DNA from 2 places in the Desulfitobacterium sp. PCE1 genome. Region 1 is predicted to be linked to the other one. Evidence: riboswitches for the same ligand, from Rfam matches in the RefSeq annotation. Region 1 holds a riboswitch; the other holds the start of a gene.

What was found. Region 1 has a riboswitch for lysine ahead of DESPCE1_RS0109045 (transporter substrate-binding domain-containing protein). Riboswitches for the same ligand answer to the same signal wherever they lie in the genome.
Region 2: another riboswitch for lysine. It lies ahead of lysA (diaminopimelate decarboxylase); the one in region 1 lies ahead of DESPCE1_RS0109045 (transporter substrate-binding domain-containing protein).

Annotation. Positions count from the first base shown of each region.
Region 1 covers NZ_KB913023.1:1,810,115-1,817,630, forward strand. The annotation lists gene DESPCE1_RS0109020 (ABC transporter substrate binding protein) at 1-2,493, shown strand, start outside; gene DESPCE1_RS0109025 (hypothetical protein) at 2,556-2,984, shown strand; gene DESPCE1_RS0109030 ((deoxy)nucleoside triphosphate pyrophosphohydrolase) at 3,557-3,955, shown strand; gene DESPCE1_RS0109035 (DMT family transporter) at 3,978-5,030, opposite strand; gene DESPCE1_RS0109040 (rubrerythrin family protein) at 5,221-5,715, opposite strand; lysine riboswitch at 5,912-6,094, shown strand; gene DESPCE1_RS0109045 (transporter substrate-binding domain-containing protein) at 6,223-7,071, shown strand; gene DESPCE1_RS0109050 (amino acid ABC transporter permease) at 7,210-7,516, shown strand, end outside.
Region 2 covers NZ_KB913023.1:4,140,244-4,147,759, forward strand. The annotation lists gene gdhA (NADP-specific glutamate dehydrogenase) at 1-702, shown strand, start outside; partial or broken gene DESPCE1_RS0120440 (hypothetical protein) at 789-1,038, opposite strand; gene DESPCE1_RS0120450 (hypothetical protein) at 1,357-1,995, shown strand; gene lysA (diaminopimelate decarboxylase) at 2,109-3,359, opposite strand; lysine riboswitch at 3,485-3,659, opposite strand; gene DESPCE1_RS0120460 (hypothetical protein) at 3,738-3,950, opposite strand; gene DESPCE1_RS0120465 (sulfite exporter TauE/SafE family protein) at 4,032-4,841, opposite strand; gene ybaK (Cys-tRNA(Pro) deacylase) at 5,040-5,519, shown strand; gene DESPCE1_RS0120475 (hypothetical protein) at 5,636-6,721, shown strand; gene DESPCE1_RS23460 (hypothetical protein) at 6,760-6,918, shown strand; gene DESPCE1_RS0120485 (glutamine--tRNA ligase/YqeY domain fusion protein) at 6,979-7,516, opposite strand, start outside.

The sequences.
Region 1 (7,516 bases):
GCGCGCAGCTCATACATAACCGGTATTGTGGAAAGTGTTCCCATCAAAGAGAATATAGAACTCGCCCTGAAATTTAACTCGAATGTCAATCGGGTCCTGGGTCTTGTCGAAAGCAGCATCACCGGGATGGGGGAGAAGGATCAGTTTTATGGTGCGGTAGGATTTTATCCAAGCCTGCGTTTTGAAGATGTAAATATTTCCGAACATACCCAGGAGGAAATGGCGGGTATCCTGCAAGAGATCAAGGATGACACCATTGTCCTATTTATAGGCAGTATGTACAGGGACAAGGCAGGTGTCGACCTATCCATTGATGAGGCGGCAGCCTTTATTAGCGCCAACACCCATGTTCCTGTCTATCGGCCGACCATCGGCGGGGTAGGTCAGGGATTTCTGGGAGGAATGCAGATATCCTATCGTGAGATGGGAAAGCGTGCTGGTGAAATGGCTGTGCAGGTACTCAGCGGAACTCCTGTCCAGGACATTCCGATGATGAACAAGAGTCCTTATCATGCCATCTTTGATTATCAAGTGGTGCAGCAATTTGATCTTCCAGAAAACTTCCTTCCCGGAGATGCATTTTTGCTCAATAAAGAAGTCAGCTATTTTGAGCAAAACATGAAGCTGCTCATGGGTGTATTTGCCGCTTTGTTCATTATGATGATCATTAGCACTTTAATGGGTATCGATAGCCTTAAACATCGTACCATGCAGCGAAAATTGAGGGAGAGCAATGAGGAACTCTCAGCTACTTATGAGGAGCTGGCAGCTACCGAAGAAGAACTTCGTCATCAATATAAGCTTATCGAAGAGAATGTCCAGAGAATCGAGCTTTTTAATCAAAAGTATGAGCACGCCATTTACAGTACCAATAGCGTGGTATGGGAACTGAATCTGAGCAATCGGAATATCTATTTCTCCCAGAACTTTCAAAACTGGCTTTCCCATCCCTTTCCATGGATGGAGCCCTTTGATGTGCTCATGAAAAAATACCTTGATGAAAAGACCGCCCAATTGATTAATGACGAAATAGCAGCTTATCTGGATGGAAAAAAGAGCGAGATTATGGTTGAGTTTCCGGTTAAGCCCAGCTCGAATCAGCCCCGGTGGATAAAAGCCCATGGCAAATCCATCCAGGGAAGTGGCGAAGAGGAGGTCATCCTTTACGGAATTCTAACGGATGTGACGGAAGGGAAACGGCAGCAGGAGCATATTGATCACCTTGCCCATTATGACTATCTGACCAATCTGCCCAATCGTATGTCCTTTATGAAAACACTTCAAGAAGAGGTGGAAAAGGGTCAGCCTTTATACATTATTCTGATGGATATTGATAATTTTAAGGAAATCAACGATACCTTAGGTCATGTTTGGGGAGATAAGGTCTTAAGGTCAGTAGCTCAAAAGCTATCGGATAATGCCTGCCCTAATATGTTTATCTCCCGATTCGGTGGCGATGAATTCCTCGTGCTGATTACGAATCGGGATGGTTGTAGCATGGAGGAGTGCATTAAACATATTCGTACACTATTCGAGCAGCCCATTCCTGTTGATCGCAATGAGTATACGATTAAATTTAGCATGGGGATTACCCGTTATCCCGAGGACAGCACAAATATTGATCAGCTGATTATGAATGCAGATACCGCTTTATATCAAGTCAAACGCAACGGCAAAAACCATCATCTTCTTTACAATAAAGAAATGCAGCAGGAACTCCGCAATAAAGCAGTTACGGAAGGAATTATTCAGAAGGCAGTCCAGGAGGACGGGTTCTACCTGGTTTATCAGCCTCAAGTCAATGTAAAGACGGGTGAGATAGAGAGCTTTGAGGCCTTGGTACGTTTAAAGCACCACGCTATTCCTCCTGATGTATTTATTGGTATCGCTGAGGAATCGGATCTGATCTGCCAGATCGGCAGAGCAGTGACTAAAGAGGCCATTCGTCAGGCAGCAAATTGGCGGGATAAAGGCCATCCCCGCAAACCCATCTCGATCAATTTCTCCAGCAAACAGATTAGAGATAAGGATTATCTTCAGTTCCTCATCAATACCTTGGAGGAGTATGAGTTAGATCCTCAGTATTTAGAGATTGAAATTACGGAGAGTATCTTACTGGAGGAGACCGAACTTACTCTGGAGCTCTTGGAGCGGATCAAAGAATTGGGTATAAAAATAGCTTTGGACGACTTTGGCACAGGTTTCTCCTCACTCAATTATCTGACCTACATACCGGTGAATAAGGTGAAATTGGATAAGAGTTTATGCGATAAGTTTTTAAGCCCCGATAATATCAAAGTTATCGAGAGCATTATCTCTCTGGCTCATAGCCTTAACTTGGTGATTACCGCCGAAGGCATTGAAGAGCAATGGCAGTATGAGCAATTAAAAGCAAGCGGCTGCAATACCATTCAAGGGTATTTGTTCAGCAAACCTTTAATAGCAGAAGAAGCAGAAAAAATCTATGAGAAGAACTTTTTACATTTGATTTAAGATGTAATTCTTGGATACGCACACTTTTTTCGGCAATACTAGCGAAAAGGAGTGTGATTCCTATGAATGGAAATGCTGAGCTCTTAAATTTCATCTACCAGAACTCTCAGATGGGTGTGTCAACCCTTAACCAATTGATAGAAATCGTTGAAGATGACAAGTTCAAAAACCATCTGAAATCTCAATATAAGGAATATCAGGAAATCCATAAGGCAGCTAAAGACATGTTGAATGAAAATGGTTTTGATGAAAAGGGTATCAGTACTTTGGAGAAAATACGTACCTACCTGATGATTAGCTTTGAGACTTTGACTGATAAAAGCCCTTCTCATATCGCCGAAATGCTGATTGTCGGCAGCAATATGGGTATAATCAATGCAGTGAAGAATATCAAAAAATATCAGGACGCTGAGCCGAATATCCTCAACCTAATGGAACGACTCTTGCGTTTCGAAGAAAATAATGTGCAGGAGTTGAAAGCATTTTTGTAAGTTCTCAAACAAGACCGCATTAAGCCCCAGAGTCCTTTGATACAAAGGGTCCTGGGGCTTTTGGCCGATCTAGGGAAAGGATATGAAAGCAGGCTCCCTAAGTATCCGAAAGAAGTCTCCAGGATTTTGCTTTCGGCGTTTACTCCATAAGCTGCGCGGAGCAATCTAATCGCTCAAGACCTCCGCTGCTGTCTTTTCACGAAGATTGCTTTCCTGCTCACTTGAATCCGTTCTCTGCCTGAAATCAAAATCCTTGGGATGCTTTTTCAGGGCTTGGGGGCAGAGCGATGTGGAAAGCGGTGCTAAAAAGGACCCGTCAGCGTAGCTTTACACACAAAAGGGAGCTATTGAGTGAACGTTGTGCGGAAAGCTACCTGACCCGACCTAACCTAACCCCGCCTTTCATTCATCTGCAGGTACTACGACAACAGCATAGCCAACTTCCCGGAAAAGACTCGCAAGCGTAACCCAACTCCCCACAGCCAAACATGGCTAAACCCAAGCATCTGTTGTAAACTCAAGAGAGAACATCAATCATCTTCCCAATCTGCATATACAAGTGAGGTTAGACAATGAAAGATGTCACAGCTGCCATTATAGTTAAAGGTAAAAAAGTCCTGATTGCCCGAAGAGCTCCCGGTGAAAAGCATGCGGGAGGCTGGGAATTCCCCGGAGGGAAAGTGGAAACGGGGGAGACTCCCGAGGCCTGTTTAAGGCGTGAGCTTTCTGAAGAGTTTGGGATAGAAACAGAGGTGCAGGCGTATATCCAATCAAGCCTCTATGAATATCCTCAAGGATCAATCCGTTTATTAGCCTATCAAGTCAAGATCCTCCAAGGGGATATCCAGCTGCGGGTCCACGACCGATATGAATGGGTTAGTGTTAATCAGTTGCTGAATTATGAGCTGCTTCCGGCAGATGTGCCTATAGCACACTATTTACAGGAGTATTTAATTCGAACAATGATTTAAGAAAATCTCGGGCATCCTTATGCTAATGAATGTGCCCGTGATGTATATCCGGGGTGTGATGATGGCAATGAGCCAGTGGTTTGTGAGTATGGATGTGGCTGTGCTCACCATCAAAGGAATCCGGGTGAGGATGATTATGATGGTGATCTTTATGGGAATGGCGGTGCTCATGAGTGAGGGCAGGATGCTCATGAAGATGCTCATGATCTTCACTGGAGGCCAAATAGGCTCCTGCGATCATAACCCCTAAGGCGATGAGAAAAGAGGGAGTGGGTATTTCCCTGAAGATCCCAAAGGATAAACCAACTCCGATGAAAGGAGCCAGTGCATAATAAGCACTGGTTCTCGCTGCGCCTAATTCTCGTTGTGCCCGCACATAAAAGAAGATACTCAATCCATAAGCGACAAAACCCAGCAAAAGTGCACATAAGCTATACCCGATACTGCTGAACCCTTCTTTAAGGAGCAGTGCTAAAGCTAAAGCCCCCATACCCGAGCCTAAGCCCTTAATAATGACGATATCCATGGGGTCTTTTATGGAGAGCTTTCTCGTGCAATTGTTTTCAAATCCCCAGCAAATGCATGACAGCAAAACAAAGATTGATCCTAGGGAGAGTGTAAAGTTGCTGAGATCTTCCACAGAAAGAATAATGCTGGCCAAAGTAATTAAGGCGAGTGCGGCCCATAAGCGCTTGCCTATGGATTCTTTGAAGATAAGTAAGGCAATGAGAGAGGTTGCCACAATTTCAAAATTTCCTAAAAGAGAAGCATGAGCTGCTGAGCTTAAAGCTAAGCCCACCATTAAAAATACGGGAGCGGCAATATCCAAGACAATCATGGCCAAGACATAGGGGAAATCCTTTTGGGTGATTCGGGCTTCCTTAACTTCCGATCCCTGTGTACGGCTAAATAAGCGAACAGCACACATCCCCAGTCCCGCGCCCAGATAGAGGAGGGCAGCCATCATGGTAGGGGAGATTTCCGCCAGTAACAATTTAGAGACAGGAGAACTAATGCCAAAAAGCAAGGCGGCGAGGACGGCAAAGAAAATAGCTGAGGTCTTTTTTGGTTCCAATGAAACACAACTCCTTTAAGAGTAAACAGTTCAAGCCTTATTTTAATTATAGGTGGGGTGGTCAAGACTTTTCAAGTCCTGAAACATGGATAAGAAAAAAAGCACGGATCGCCCTTTAAGGGCGACCCGTGCTTACCGACAAGGTCGGACTCATAGACCTGCTGATCCATTAACCTTAGTATGCTTAACTTTAGTACTTAATGAATTTATCCCCGGGTACATTACAGATAAAACACTTTTCGGGGACGATTTTCTCGATGTTGCCACAGACAGGGCAGAGGTAATAGAAGACTTCTTCGGTTGCGTCTAAGTTCTCTAAAGCATCTTTATAGAGCTTGGCATGGACTTCTTCTGCTTTCATTGCAAAAGTAAAGGTGGTCACTGCTGCTTTATTGCCTTCTTCTTCAGCGACTTTAATAAAATCAGGGTACATGCTTTCGAACTCATAGGTTTCACCGGCGATTCCATCCTTCAGATTATCCACGGTGGAACCTACTTTACCAGCGAGCTCCAATTCCCTGAGGGCATGCAGGGTCTCAGCATCAGCCGCTGCCCGAAAGAGTTTGGCGGCGTTGAGGTTACCATCTTTTTCGGCCTTTTTTGCGTAAGCAAGGTACTTTCTATTGGCTTGGGATTCACCGGCAAAAGCATCCATAAGATGTTTTAATGTTCTTTGTTGGTTCATTTGTTAATCCTCCATTCCTTATATAACTAGAGAGTGATGGGTTCCTCTAGTATAAACTAGATTCTACAGTTTCATTAAATTTCCTCTAAAGAAATTACCGGATGATATACATACATAATACAAAACCGGTTCGGGTTGACAAGCTGTCTTATGTTATTGTAGACTGAAGATAAATTCATAGTGAACCTCACTTTTCAGGTGGGGTAGAGGTTGCGATATTTAACAGTCCTTTTTGGAGCACGAGCAGCGAGGAGAACAAGGAGAAGGAAATATCGCCGAAGCTTTTAATACGCTCAGTATTATGGGCTGGGTCTGCAGTGAACAACTGCAGAACTGTCTCAATAGACGTCCCGGTTTATTGAGTTGTGCTATCTCGGCGGGGGAAAAGAGGGGTTTAAGGGCAATAGGACTTTTGCGACCTGAGTACCAACTCAGGTCTCATTTATTTTTCACACTATTTAATATTTTATGAAAATCAGGTAATGAGAAGAAGGAGAGGGTTCAGCAATGAAGAGAAAATTATCATTAGTCATGGCAGGGGTGCTTGCGGCCATGCTGTTGGTCACGGGCTGCAGTTCAGGTAGTCAGGGAAATGCCCAAACACCGGCCGCGGGAAATGAAGGCAATACATTCAAAGTCGGCTTGGAGGCAGGTTATGCCCCCTTTAACTGGACTCAGATGGATGCTGCCAACGGCGGAGTCAAAATTGAGGGCGGCGCTGAATATGCCGGTGGTTACGATGTGGAAATCGCCAAAAAGATTGCTGAAGGTTTAGGAAAAGAACTGGTCATTGTTAAAACCGAATGGGATGGTCTTGTTCCTGCTTTAACTTCCGGGAAAATCGATGCGATTATCGCCGGGATGTCCCCGACTGAAAAACGGAAAGAAACTATTGATTTCTCCGATATTTATTACCAGTCCGATCTGGTTATGGTGGTAAAGAACGGCAGCAAGTATGAAAACGCTACCTCTCTGAAAGATTTTAATGGGGCTAAAATTACGGCTCAGTTAAACACCTTCCACTATGATGTCATTGAGCAGATCGAAGGGGTTGCCAAACAAACCGCTATGGATAACTTCCCGGCTATGCGGGTAGCTATACAATCAGGCATGATTGACGGCTATGTTTCCGAGCGTCCGGAAGGGGTCAGTGCCCAAGCGGCCAACAGTGATTTCAAAATGGTTGAATTCACCGATGGATTCCAAACATCCCCTGAAGATACAGCCATTGCTGTAGGAGTGAAAAAGGGCAGCGAACTTACAGCCAAAATCAATGAGATCCTAAAAGGAATTTCTGAACAAGAGCGCCTTCAAATCATGGATAAGGCAATTCAGAATCAACCTGCAGCTAACTAAGGCACTTTAAAGGACATTTTTATTCCGCTGCGAATAATGTTTCATAAAACCGGCTACATTTAATGCAGTCGGTTTTGTGATGTTTTCTGCGAATGCCCTGTTACTTATAAGGTTATTGATATATTTATAAGGAGGAGAATGATGAGCTTAGATTGGTTCATACGCATTGTATCCGAAAACTGGCCCATGTTCCTGCGTGGAGCGGGGTTCACCCTATTAATCTCTATCATTGGTACTATCATCGGCTCCCTCATCGGACTTATTATCGGTGTTATACGCACCGTCCCCATGCCGGAACGGGGGATGAAACGCATCTTTCTGAAAGTGGTCAATGCTCTTTTGGCAAGCTATATTGAGTTCTTCCGGGGAACCCCTATGATCGTTCAGGCTATGGTCATTTATTACGGATCGGCGTTAGCCTTTGATATCCATATGAACCGCATCT
Region 2 (7,516 bases), 2.3 Mb from region 1:
TTGGTCTATTTTATCGACGAGGCTCTTAAAGCTATTGATAAATCCTTTGCCGGAGCGACGGTCATCATTTCCGGCTCGGGCAATGTCGCCATCTACGCTACCCAAAAAGCAACCCAATTGGGGGCTAAAGTCGTGGCCATGAGCGATTCCAGCGGCTATATTTATGATAAAGAGGGTATTAAGCTGGATACGGTCCGTCAGCTCAAAGAAGTTGAACGGAAACGTCTTAAAGACTATGTCATGACTCATCCCACTGCCGAATACCATGAAGGCTGTGCAGGCATCTGGACGATTCCCTGTGATATCGCTCTCCCCTGTGCTACTCAAAACGAATTGGACGGGGAAGCGGCCAAGGCTCTCGTTCAAAACGGATGCTATGCTGTGGGCGAAGGAGCCAATATGCCTTCTACTCCGGAAGCTGTGGATGTGTTCCTCCAGAACAAAATCATCTACGGACCGGGAAAAGCAGCCAACGCCGGAGGTGTAGCTGTATCCGCTCTGGAGATGTCCCAAAACAGTATGCGCTATTCATGGACCTTTGATGAAGTGGATGCCAAGCTCAAAACAATTATGGTTAATATCTACCACAATGCCAGCAAAGCCGCTAAAGAATTTGGTTTCGAAGGAAATTTGGTGGCAGGGGCTAATATCGCCGGCTTCCTTAAGGTAGCCGAAGCTATGAAGGCTCAGGGAACGGTTTAATCGTTCACGGATTGATATGCTACCCCCAGATAGGACAGTGAGGTAAAAACACTGTCCCGTCTGGGGGTGTTTCCTTCCGCCGGCAATCAACGAATCACTTTAAGGGGCTTTTTGGCAGGAGGCCTCCTTAATCGTCTCTGCTATGGTTTCAAGCAGCTTCTGGGCCTCTTTTCTTTTTTCCTCTTTTAGCTTCCCATCAAGATGAGTCAAATTGGTAAGGGCTGTTGTCAGCTCGAAAAAGGTCGCGCTGATGGTCTTGCAGCAGGTATCGCAGCGTTCCACATACTTGGCAGCGGCGTTGGGATCAATTTCCGTTGGGAGGTTGTGGGTCGGTAAGGGAGTAGTGTTTGTTGGGGAAGCGGCGGCGTCCGTTCGGTCACACAATCATTCACTCTAATGCCCGCCCTTTCGTCATAGTGTCTCATGACACACTATGCCGACGGGCAAGGGAGAGTGAAGCCTATGGGGATTTCGCAATTTAAAGGGAGGAACCCTTCCGACAGATACAAATGGGCATATGACCTGCTCTATTCTTTGCTATTTGTTGACCAATCGGAATATAATGGATATAAACAGCATGCCCTCAACTTCGTCTACTGAGTGGATAGGCATAATGATGACCTCACCCCATTAAACTTTTGGAGGGATAAAAGAATGAGAAAAGTGAGCTATCTTTTCTTAATCATGCTGGTTACAGCCAGTCTCTTGTCAGGATGCGCCAAAGAAGATCTACCCGTATCCGAGGCCAATATCCCCAGCGCTCCGGCCATGGCCCAACCCTTAGCACAGGCTTTAAAACTATCCGATGAAGAACTGGTTTACGAATACTGCAGCGGCATCGACCTCGCCCTAGCCGATAATTTGCTGTTCACTCAGGCCAAAGATATTCCGACGGAAACCCTGTACATATTTTTTTGCTACATAACCAGTCCGTCAGAAGGTTCGGAGAACATTCAGGAACAATGGTATAATAAAACCGATGACAAATACCATGTGCCGATAGCCGACATCGAAAACGTATTAAACCGCTATTTTGACGGCTACCATTTCGACCCCGCTCAAATCGACGGTTACCAGCCGCAGACCAAGGAAATTGTCATCGGCGGTCTGGGGGGATTTGGTGGAGGCCGTTTCCCGAAATTAGTTTCCAAAGAACAGCTGAGTGACGATACCCTGAAGCTGACCGTAGATTATTACGATTTCGATTATACAGAGGTTTTCTATACTAAAGTGTATACTATTCGTTTTACCGAGGAAGGTTCTCAGTATTTGTCTATCCAAAAAGCGGAGTAGGATCTCTTTGCTACGCACTTATACCTTCTCATATGTTAAAAAGACCGGGGCACATGCAGCCTCGGTCTTTAGTCTTTTTAAACGAGAGAAGGACCTGCCTTCTCTCTTAAGAACTATAGTTCACTGAAATCCAAGGTGGCGAAATAATCCTCTAGGGTTTCCGCCCGGCGGATCAGCTTCACACTGCCGTCCCCTTGCAGCAATAACTCAGCATGACGCAGCTTGCCATTGTAGTTGAAGCCCATAGCATGCCCATGAGCCCCGGTGTCATGAATCACCAGGATATCCCCGATATCGATCCGGGGCAGTTCCCGGTCTACGGCAAATTTATCGTTATTCTCACATAAGCTCCCGGTCACATCATAGATATGGTCCTTAGGCAGGTTTTCCTTACCCAAGACGGTCACATGGTGGTAGGCTCCGTATATTCCCGGGCGCATCAGATCCGCCATGCTGGCGTCGACACCGATATAGTGTTTATAAATATCCTTACGATGAATAACCTGGGTCACCAAATAGCCAAAAGGTCCCGTTACCATGCGCCCGCATTCCAAGCAAATGCGCAAAGGATCCAAGCCGTTGGGAAGGATCTTCTCTTCGTAAACTTTACGGACTCCTTCACCGATAGTCTCCAGATTGACCGGCTCTTGTTCCGGACGGTAGGGGATGCCGATTCCTCCGCCAAAATTCACAAATTCCAGGCGGATTCCCAGCCTTTCTTTCAGCTCTATGGCCAGCTCAAACATCATCTCTGCTGTCTCAATGAAGAAATCAGGGTTCAGCTCATTGGAGATAATCATAGTATGAAGCCCGAAACGTTTCACTCCTTTATCACGAACGATCTCGTAAGCCTGGAATAATTGTTCCTTAGTTAAGCCATATTTGGATTCTTCAGGGCTGCCGATAATGGCATTTCCCTCCCGCAGGAAACCGGGATTATAACGGAAGGAGATCACCTCCGGCAGGCCGGCATGCTTTTCCAGATAATCAATATGGGTAATATCGTCTAAATTGATGATCGCCCATAAATCCTTAGCTTTTTGAAATTCGTCAGCAGGGGTATTGTTGGAGGTCAGTATAATGTTCTCCTCTGTGATTCCCGCCTTTTCTGCCAAAATCAGCTCAGCCAAAGAGCTGCAATCTGCTCCAAAGCCTTCTTCCCGAAGGATCTTCAGAATATGGGGATTGGGGAGAGCTTTGACGGCAAAATACTCCTTAAACTCCGGTGCCCAGGCAAATGCCGCCTGAAGTCTTTGGGCATTTTTTCGAATGGCTACCTCATCATAAATATGAAAAGGGGTGCCATAGTCCGCGATAATTTTCCGCAATTGCTCTTGATTAAAGGGTAAATTTTTTGCTGCCATATTCTTCTCCTCTCCTAATACTATCAATCGATAGAAATTGTTAGAGTCTGATAGTGCAAAAAAAGGCTACGAGTCTCCCCGTAACCGTTTCTCTAAGGCGAAAATATAGTCTAAGCCCCAAAACTTCACGAGATAGCACTCCACCGAAAATCCGGTGACAGTCTTGCATTTTTTCAATGGAAGACCAGCTAAGACCCTTTGTCTTTGGCCTTTGCTTCGGCAGTGATTCCTTTCCTTATCCGTCATAGCCTGACGCGCTCGGGATAATTACTCTTAATGCACTGCGCCTCTATCATTCACTCTATGAATTATCTATACATTATGGAACAAGATGTTACCCTTGTCAATACATTGCTTCCGTATACATTGCCCCTGCCTTTATTCTTTCGCATTCTGCAGAATTTCCATGATCCCCCGATTGTGAAAAACATCCTCCACCTCTAAGTTAAGCTGGCCACCCTTTGTGCTTTCTTTGGGCTTCTCGCCATAATCCATTGTATTTGATCCGGACTCTTGAGTCTGACTGATCACACCTGCCGGTTCCCATAATTGGCGTTTCATCTCTTTAGCGGTATTCTTCCGGTCGTCCATGCGGGATTCCTCCTTTTATCCTGACAAAATCAATTGCTTGCTGGTTCTGTCTTTAGAGTACCCGAAAACGCCCAAAACATGTTAAAGAAACAATACCTTCAGAGGCTCAGCAATGGATGTCAGACCGATGACCAAAAGCAATCCATAGACCAGCTTCTTAAATTGAGCTTCATTAATTTTTTTCCTAAGGGGCTGACCGGCCACATAGCCAAGAATAACGGCCAAAATCATGCTGACAAGCACTATTCCAAAGGAAAGAGTAAAGCTCTCCCGGAATACAAGAATTTTGGAAGCGGTGGTCATGGCGTATTGGAAAAAGAAAAAGTTGACCGTAGTAGCTTGGAAGGCGTCTTTGGATAGATGCTTAATAAGCAACGCGACGACGGGTGGACCGGGGATGGCCGCTAAGCCATTGAGCAGACCTGAAGAAAAGGCCACTAAGGTGAAGCCCTTTGAAGATACATTGATGCTTCCTTCCTCTTCCACCGGGGCTGTGGCTACAGGGATTTTCTTCTCAGAGGCGCTGCCTTTGAGTTGTAACCACTGATAGAAAACATAACCAATGAGAATAATTCCTACAACCCCTTTGATATACACTTCATTCATATATCCACTTAAAGCAACACCCATAACCAATCCGGGAATACTTAAGAGCAAGAGTCGGAGGATTAAATCCCAGCGGGCTAACTGCCGCATTTTAAATCCCTGCAGGGCGGAGCCCATCATGGATAAAATCATTCCCGCCAAAAGAGCTTGTTGACTGGGTAAAACAAATAAGAGAAGGGGTACCGCCACAAGTCCGAATCCAAAACCCGTTAAGACTTGAATAAACGTAGCAAAGAAAGTGATTCCGCTCATGACAAGCCATAATTCCCCTGATAACATCTCCACACAAACACCCTCTTTAATCCAGATTCAATCTAGTATTATTCTCGGTCTCATAACTTTTCCCTTTTTTTGCACCAATCTTTCCCTGGTTAAGAAGTTTATAAGCTTGACAGCCATCCCTTGCATTTCCTATAGTGGATGAGGAAGTAATTTTTAAGCGCCACTGTGATACTCAGGTGAACCCAGAGAAAGGTGATTCTTATGGCTCAAAAAACCAACGCCGCCCGAATCCTTGACCAAGCCGGTATATCCTACGAATTGATCTCCTATGAGGTGGATGAATCAGATCTTTCCGCCACCACCGTCGCCCAAAAGGTGGGGATGCCTCCCGAACTTATCTATAAAACCCTGGTAACCCGGGGAGATAAAACAGGCGTTCTCATTGCCTGCATCCCCGCCCATTATGAGCTGAACCTTAAGGCTCTCGCTCAAACGAGCGGCAATAAAAAAATGGAAGTCGTTCCTCTCAAAGAAATTCAGCCCTTAACCGGTTATATACGGGGGGGCGTCTCTCCTTTGGGAACGAAAAAAAGATACCCTGTCTATTTTCAAGAGGATATGCTCCATCACAGAAAAATTGCCATCAGCGCCGGAACACGAGGATTACAGATCGTTATTCTACCTCAGGATCTGCTTAATATCACCCAGGGAAAGGTTGGCTCTATCGCTAATCCTTCCTAAAACTCCGATCAATCTTCTCCTCGAAATCTATGAACTCTCTCTTTCCTTGTATGAAGATGGGCAAGAGGTAAATACTAATCTTATGTCGCTTTGAATTAGGGTAAAGGAGAGATTCTATGAGTTTCCGGCTTCCTCAGTTCAACCCACCTAATTTTGATGGTGAGCCTTTTACAGGCGCTCCCAATGCAACCCTTGTTGAAGTCCTTCAGGATGGTGTCGCACCCGACCATTTCCATGGTATGTCCATTTATCCTGAGTACTTTAAAGTCAATGGTCAATGGGTCCTTGCTTCCCAAAGTCGTATGGACGGTGTCCCTGTGCTTATGGAGGACGGAACGATCCAAATCCTTGAATTCCGCAATCTTAAGAAAGGCCATAAGGTGGTGGTAGGGCGGACAGAAGATGCTAGTGAAGGCATTTATGTCTATGCCGAGGGCTTTGCTTCCAAGGATAGCAACGAAGATATTTTCGCCTTCCGATCCGGCCGTTCCAGGGAGACTGCTTATTCAAAGGATTATAATCATCTTTATGATGTGCTGCGCCACGAAAAAGATCAAGGCTACGTGGTCTGGGTGTTAGGACCGGCGACGGTTTTTGATTACGACTCCCGGATAGCTCTTGCCGCCTTGATTGAAAAAGGCTATGTTCATGCTATTCTGGCCGGTAATGCCATGGCCACCCATGATCTTGAAGCCGGTATCCTGGGTACTGCTTTGGGTCAAAATACATATACCCAAGAGTCTCAGCCCAATGGCCATTATAATCATTTGGATGTGATCAATATGGCACGAAAAGCCGGGTCACTGGAAAAGCTTATCAAAACTCAGAACCTGACAGAGGGTGTAGTGTATGCTGCTTTAAAAAAGAATATCCCCTTGGTTCTGGCAGGATCCATCCGTGATGACGGACCCCTTCCCACTGTTTGGGCTAATGTCTACGAAGCCCAAGATGAAATGCGCAAACAAACCAAAAAGGCAACCACCCTCATTTGCCTGGCCACCCAGCTCCATACCATCGCTTCCGGAAATATGACACCCGCCTATACTGAGCGGAATGGACAACTGCGTCCAATCTACATCTACGCCGTAGATGTAGCAGAGTTCGCCTTAAATAAGCTAAGAGATCGGGGTTCACTCGAAGTAACCACCATCGTGGCCAATGTACAGGACTTTCTTGTCAATGTGAATAATAATCTTATATAAATAAGGCAATAAGGCCAACGGCCTATGGGGAGAATAGAATGAGAGTAAAAATCATCCAGTCCTTTCGGCAAGAAGGGCTGGAGAAAAAAATGAATGCCTTCTTGCAAGAGAATGAAGGTAAAATCGAAATCATCGAAATCCAATGGAAAGCTTTTTTAGAGCATTATGTGATGATCCTTTACAAAGAGAAAAAATAACCTGATAGTGAATAAAAAATAGTCACGAACACTGAATCGTGACTATTTTTCTATTCACAGTTATTTTATGACAAAGGAGCTCTTTAAGGAAACAATCAAGTTAAAAACTAAGTTTTCCGGGGTAGTATATTTCGGATCCACATTAAAGTATCCGTGACGGGGGAACTGGAATTTATCTTGAGGTTTGGCCTCTTTCATATGGGGCTCCACAAACCCTTGCCATACTTCCAAAGAGTTGGGATTAATATAATCCAGAAAGGTCTTGCCTTCTTCCTCCACCACATCATCCTGAATTAACACATCATAGAGGCGAAATTCTGCCGGCACTGCCTGGGTGGCTTCTACCCAATGAATGGTCCCCTTAACCTTGCGGCCGGCAAATCCTGTACCACTTTTTGTTTCCGGATCATAGGTGCAATGAATTTCCAAGATATTGCCCTCATCGTCCTTAATGACCTCTTTACATTTAATAAAATAGGCATCTATCAAGCGGACTTCATTACCTGGGTAAAGCCGGTGGTACTTCGGCGGAGGGACTTCCATGAAATCCTCCTGCTCGATATAAATTTCCCGGGAGAAAGGGATTTTGCGTTTTCCC